Regions from separate parts of the Citrobacter tructae genome, predicted to be linked through region 3. Evidence: predicted binding sites of a transcription regulator. Region 3 holds the regulator's gene; each other region holds the start of a gene.
The links. The regulator Fur, encoded in region 3, represses iron uptake genes when iron is present. The targets are predictions, from matches to a motif close to ATAATAATGAGAACNACTATCAA.

Region 1 (2,269 bases), 1.3 Mb from region 3:
CATACTGCAAACGCACCCCGTTTTCGGCATCTTCAATCACCGAAAGAAAGGTGACCGGACCCGGTTTTACGGTCATTTGGATAGACACACCTTTACCGGGCTTACCATGATAAACCGGTAGCGGCACCAGACTCACCGGACCGTCCGCCATCAACGGGTGTGCCGGACCGTCATGTCCCCACAATACAACATTATCAGTAAATTCAATTCCATATGGCTCCGAGAAAGATCCCCCAGCGCCCAGAAGCTGCTGGATCTTCATCGCCAGCACGTTTTTGATTTCATATTCTCCTGCCACGGGAATACCACGGTGCGTAAGCAGCGTGTTGCCGAGGATTATTGAGGTGATGATATTCTCGTAAGCATTACCGTTTCGGCCTTCGTAGTAATAGGCCAGTGCGCCAAGTGTATTCTGGTCGATGAGTTTATCCATGGCGCAGGCTGTGGCGAGCGCGCGGTCAAGCTCTGCGGGTTCACATGCTGCGTCCACCTGTAGCACGCGGTTCATTTCCTGTCGTTTGACGCTGAGATCGGCCTCGCTGACCTGCTCGCGATATTCCGCCAGCTCACACATTTCCAGCGGCTTAAAGCGCACGCCCAATTTGGCGGACAAATTCGTCATATTGCTGTAAACGTCCACCATGCCGTCATAGTAGTGTCCAAGTACGCCGACCTGACAGTTTGCCAGCATCTGACGAGCGTTCAGGGCCTGTAACCACTGCGCCGTTTGTTGCCAAACGTACTCATCGCCCTGCAATGCGCCAACAATCAGCTGAAAATGGATGTTCGCGCGGTTAAACACGTTTGCCAGCTCGGGTGCGCTGCAGGCCTGGCAGTGCGCCAGCCATTCTCCGGTACGCCCGCCCCGATCCGGGATTTGACGGATCGTCGAATAGGGCAGGCCAGGCTCCGGCTGTAGGGCCAGAATAATGACCGGCTTATTGATACTCTGCACCAGGGGCAGCACCGTTGCGCTGAGTGCATAGGTGCTGATGTACAGGCAGACAGCATCGACCGGCTGCTGTTGCAATTGCCTGATAAGGGCATCGGCTTTGTCGACGTTATCAATCAGGCCGCCGTTAATGACGGTGGCGTGTTGCGCTGTCAGGCGCTCATCAATCGTTTGCAGATACCCCTGAAGACGTGACTCCAGACCAGTAAACTGGGGCCAGTATGTGTCGAGGCCGATGCCGAAAAGGGCGATTTTGACAGACATAGCAATATTTCCTCGTGAGATAATCCGCAGACTATCTCGTGCTTTGTCTCCCATGTCCTTTATGTTGCTGCCTGTTTTCTGCGCGGGTTGGCAAAATTCGCCTGATTTTCCCGGTGATGCTCACACTTTCATTTCATAATAGCCATGTAAAAAGTACGGCATTGATAATCATTTTCAATATCATTTAATTAACTATAATGTCCCAACTGCTTACGCGGCGTTAACACCTGGCCGCCCGACAATACTGGAGATGATTATGAGTTATACACTGCCATCCTTGCCGTACGCTTATGATGCCCTTGAACCGCACTTCGATAAGCAGACGATGGAAATCCACCATACCAAACACCATCAGGCTTATGTAAACAACGCTAACGCTGCGCTGGAAAGCCTGCCTGAATTCGCTAGCCTGCCTGTTGAAGAGCTGATCACCAAACTGGATCAGTTGCCAGCAGACAAGAAAACCGTACTGCGTAATAACGCTGGCGGCCACGCTAACCACAGCCTGTTCTGGAAAGGTCTGAAAACCGGCACTACGCTGCAGGGTGACCTGAAAGCGGCTATCGAACGTGACTTTGGCTCCGTTGATAACTTCAAAGCCGAGTTTGAAAAAGCGGCTGCGACCCGTTTCGGTTCCGGCTGGGCGTGGCTGGTACTGAAAGGTGACAAACTGGCTGTGGTTTCTACCGCCAACCAGGACTCCCCGCTGATGGGTGAGGCTATCTCTGGCGCTTCTGGCTTCCCGATCGTGGGCCTGGACGTCTGGGAACACGCTTACTACCTGAAATTCCAGAACCGTCGCCCGGATTACATCAAAGCGTTCTGGGACGTAGTGAACTGGGACGAAGCTGCAGCGCGTTTCGCCGCGAAGAAATAAGTTCTACGTTTTAATGATGCCCCTGCAAGCGATGCTTGTGGGGGTTTTTTTGTGATCAAAATCAATATAAAAACAATGATCCACTTAAATTGAAACAAGGTTTTATTATGCGGGTGGGATCACTTTTATAATCTCTACGAATGTCTATCTTCTTTTCATCGAGACGGGCGCATCTC
Region 2 (2,269 bases), 2.1 Mb from region 3:
GATTGATGCCAGTGCCGACAAGGTGCAATCCGGCTCCAGCCAGGTTCACGCTGCAGGGCGCACGATGGACGACATTGTGGCTCAGGTGCAGAACGTCACCCAGTTGATTGCGCAAATCAGTCATTCGACGCTGGAGCAAGCGGACGGGCTGACCAGTCTAACCCGTGCGGTGAATGAACTGAGCAACATTACGCAGAAAAATGCTGAACTGGTTGAAGAGAGCGCCCAGATTTCAGCGATGGTGAAACATCGCGCCGGGCGTCTGGAAGATGCGGTGACGGTGTTGCATTAAGCATCGGTATTCAGGCGGAACGACGGTTCCGCCTGCTGACCAGACTAATCTAGCTGAGCGATATCCAACGCTGCGCGATCAATAATACCGATGATTTTTTTGATCTGTGCATCGCTGGTGTCACCGTGATTGACTCGCAGATCCAGCACTGCTTTGAAGTTTTCCAGCGCGCGTTTCATCTGCGGATTTTTACGTAATTCAAAGCCCACGCAGCGCGCTTTAACACGTTCATGGATAAGCTCCAGATGCTCGCGGTTTTCCTCGAGCCACTGCTGACCCTGTGCCGTGATCGTAATCTGTTTACGCCCGCCTTCCTCTTCGCTGATGACGATCAACTGCTGATCCTGCAAGAAATCCAGCGTCGGATAAATCACCCCCGGACTTGGCGTGTAGTTACCCTGAGTCAGCGTTTCAATGGCTTTTATCAGCTCATAGCCGTGGCTGGCGTCGCGGGTCAAAATATCCAGAATCACCAGGCGTAGTTCGCCGTGGCCGAAAAATCGCTGACGACGCCCGCCGCCGCCCCGACCATGTCGATGCCCGCAGCCGTGCTCGTGGTGATGTTCCTTGTTGCAGCCTTCGTGGCGATGCTCTTCACCTTTGCAGCAACCTGCGTGATGCTCGCTGTTATGGCCTTCGTGGTGATGTCCTTCACCGTTGCAGCAGCCTTCGTGTTGGCGTTCTGCATTCTTGCAGCAACCGTCATGTTGGTTTTGCATGATTGTCTCCTGACGTTGTTTAGATATATCTAATTTATATCTAAACTATGATTATTTGCAAGTCTATGGTTTTTGAAATTTTTAATTTGCTGATTTTAATGTTTATTTTTATCAATTGATCGAAAGGGTGTTCACGGTATGACTGTATCAAAAAAGTGCTTGCAATCTTTGTTATTAGCAATCATTATCATTTAATAATGAATTTAGATATATCGTATTATCCTCACGAAGGCGAAAAAATGACAAAAAATACCTCCCGCTACCCACAGCGCGTTCGTAATGAACTGCGTTTCCGTGAACTTACCGTCCTGCGCGTTGAACGTATCAGTGCGGGTTTTCAGCGTATCGTGCTGGGTGGGGAGGCGCTGGACGGCTTCACCTCACGCGGCTTTGATGACCATACCAAGGTTTTCTTTCCTGAGCCGGGCAGTCATTTTGTACCGCCGGTTGTTACCGATGAGGGCATCGTCTGGGCTGACGGTGTGCGCCCTCTATCCCGGGACTACACGCCGCTGTACGATGAAGCACGCCATGAACTGGCGCTGGATTTCTACATTCACGACGGTGGCGTGGCGAGCACGTGGGCGATGCATGCCCGCGTGGGTGACAAACTGACGATTGGTGGGCCACGCGGTTCGCTGGTGGTGCCAGAAGAGTATGCGTATCAGGTTTACGTGTGTGATGAATCAGGAATGCCCGCGCTGCGCCGTCGCTTGGAAGCGCTCAGTCGTTTAGTGGTTCGTCCTCAGGTCACGGCGCTGGTGAGCGTGCAGGATGCGGCGTATCAGGACTATTTTGCTCATCTCGATGAATTTACTATTCAGTGGTTTGTCGGCCATAACGCGCAGGCGGTGGACGAACAATTATCACGGCTGGCCGTGCCCGCAGAAGATTATTTCATCTGGATTACCGGCGAAGGGAAAGTGGTGAAAAACCTGAGTGCCCGCTTTGAAACCGAAGCGTTTGACCCTCAACTGGTGCGCGCGGCAGCCTACTGGCATCAGCGTAAAGAGGCAGATTAATAATTTGACGGCGGAACACCAAACGCCTGACGAAATGCGTAGCTGAATGCCGCGGTGCTCGAATAACCCACGTCGAGCGCCACGGCGGTGACGCTTTTATTTTGCTTCAGCATTAACACCGATTCCAGAATACGCATTTTTTGCTTCCAGACGCTGAACGGTAATCCGGTCTCTTTTTTGAAATGGCGTGAAAAGGTCCGGGCGGACATACCGAGATGATTGGCCCAATACTCTAC
Region 3 (2,269 bases):
TCAGGCATAGTCTGAATTTCTGCTCTAAATCATAAATCGTGTAGCACAGAGTGCAGTCCAGCGTGTTTGCTGTTTCCGCATGCCTGACTGTTCTGCTATGATTGCCCTTATCCGTGGGCATTGCGCCACCACCATTTCAATAAGTTTCAAGAGGTTATTTTACTCATGGCAATCACTGGCATCTTTTTCGGCAGCGACACCGGCAATACCGAAAACATCGCAAAAATGATTCAAAAACAGCTTGGTAAAGACGTTGCCGATGTACATGACATTGCAAAAAGCAGCAAAGAAGACCTGGAAGGGTATGACATTTTGCTGCTCGGCATCCCTACCTGGTACTACGGTGAAGCGCAGTGTGACTGGGACGACTTCTTCCCGACTCTCGAAGACATTGATTTTAACGGCAAACTGGTTGCGTTGTTTGGCTGCGGCGACCAGGAAGATTACGCAGAATATTTCTGTGATGCGTTAGGTACAATTCGCGACATCATCGAACCACGTGGTGCAACTATCGTCGGCCACTGGCCAACGGCAGGTTATCACTTTGAAGCGTCCAAAGGTCTGGCGGACGACGATCACTTTGTTGGCCTGGCTATCGACGAAGATCGCCAGCCGGAGCTGACCGCTGAACGCGTAGAAAAATGGGTTAAGCAGATTTCATCCGAACTGCATCTCGACGAAATCATTAACGCCTGATTTCATGAGGCGCTGATCTTCATCGGCGCCTCATCTATAGATAAAACCAATCAAAATAATTGCTACAAATTTTTAACTTTTTCGCCTGACCCTGTACAATGGCTGGATGCCAATCGGGTATTGCACAGTGTGATTGTTGGCGATACCACGTTTTGATTAACAATATTTGCCAGAGACTTGCTGTTTTCATTTAGCCATGGCAGTTCTATAATGATACGCATTATCTCAAGTGCAATTTCTGTCACTTCTTTTAATGAAGTGAACCGTTTAGCTACAGGACAGATTCCGCATGACTGACAACAATACCGCATTAAAGAAGGCTGGCCTGAAAGTAACGCTTCCTCGTTTAAAAATTCTGGAAGTTCTTCAGGGACCGGATAACCATCACGTCAGTGCGGAAGACTTATACAAACGCCTGATCGATATGGGTGAAGAGATTGGTCTGGCGACCGTGTATCGTGTGCTGAACCAATTTGACGATGCTGGTATCGTGACCCGCCATAATTTCGAAGGGGGTAAATCCGTCTTCGAACTGACCCAGCAACATCATCACGATCACCTGATCTGCCTCGACTGTGGCAAAGTGGTCGAATTCAGTGATGACTCCATCGAAGCGCGCCAGCGTGAGATTGCGGCTAAACATGGTATTCGTCTAACCAACCATAGCCTCTATCTTTACGGCCACTGTGCTGAAGGCGATTGCCGCGAAGATGATCATGCACACGATGCCAAGTAATGTGATGCATTCTGAAAAGCCAACCTTACGGTTGGCTTTTTTTATACACATAAAAAAGACCCGCTGCATCAGCGAGTCCTTTTAGGATAACAACGGTGACGTTTTACTGAGCCGTATTCTTGCTGCGAATTTCCTGCCAGACCTTGTCGCAATCGGCCGAAACGGCCTGATCGTTGCCTGTACGCGTCGCCTGGATACACTGCTGGTAATCCAGTACCCGTACGCTTTCTTCATTGGCAAACTGCTGATGCTGTTTTTCTTTCTTCAGCACGTTTAACACGCTTTGGCAGGCCTCGATTTTCTCTGGCGATCCCTGGGCGGTGTTAATACAGGCGCTGTAGGCTTCTTTCAAACGGCTGTCTTCTTTTGGTGCAGGCGATTGCGCACAGGCCACCAGCCCGGTTGCCATAATGGCGATGAGTATCAGTTTTTTCATAGAACGGTCCTCAACGTTGCGGCAGACACCAAGCCCGCCGCTGTTGGCATTAGAAGATGGTGAATGGTGCAATCACGATAAACTTCACGTCACGCTCATCCTGGAAGATGTTGCCGTAACCACCGCTCCAGCTCGGAATGTCTGAATGGTTGTCGTACTGGGTGAAGTGCAGTTTAAACATGGTGCCTTTCGCACGACCATCCTGCAGGGTGTAGACCGCATCCAGGCTGTAAGACGACTCTTCGATGGTACGATTTTTGTCGTAGTACGCATCCGGGTTAGTCTGCCAGGTCGATGGCTTAGCGTCCCAGGCGTAAACATAGGAGGCACCCACAGCCCAACCTGGCAGGTTCCAGTTCTTCAGGTCATACATTGCGCCAAAGAAGACCGCTTTTTCACCG

Region 1: sodA (superoxide dismutase [Mn]) is a predicted target of Fur. The motif match lies at 1,378-1,400, and genes of this name have one in related genera.
Region 2: E4Z61_RS20165 (siderophore-interacting protein) is a predicted target of Fur. The motif match lies at 1,180-1,202, and genes of this name have one in related genera.

Annotation. Positions count from the first base shown of each region.
Region 1 is NZ_CP038469.1:3,235,753-3,238,021, reverse strand. Features, by position in the region: gene E4Z61_RS16175 (L-fucose/L-arabinose isomerase family protein) at 1-1,216, opposite strand, end outside; gene sodA (superoxide dismutase [Mn]) at 1,473-2,093, shown strand.
Region 2 is NZ_CP038469.1:4,062,632-4,064,900, forward strand. Features, by position in the region: gene E4Z61_RS20155 (methyl-accepting chemotaxis protein) at 1-292, shown strand, start outside; gene E4Z61_RS20160 (PadR family transcriptional regulator) at 337-1,014, opposite strand; gene E4Z61_RS20165 (siderophore-interacting protein) at 1,251-2,033, shown strand; partial or broken gene E4Z61_RS20170 (AraC family transcriptional regulator) at 2,030-2,269, opposite strand, start outside.
Region 3 is NZ_CP038469.1:1,940,599-1,942,867, forward strand. Features, by position in the region: gene ybfE (LexA regulated protein) at 1-10, shown strand, start outside; gene fldA (flavodoxin FldA) at 166-696, shown strand; gene E4Z61_RS10210 (ryhB-regulated fur leader peptide) at 907-993, shown strand; gene fur (ferric iron uptake transcriptional regulator) at 986-1,432, shown strand; gene E4Z61_RS10220 (ChiQ/YbfN family lipoprotein) at 1,536-1,868, opposite strand; gene chiP (chitoporin ChiP) at 1,918-2,269, opposite strand, start outside.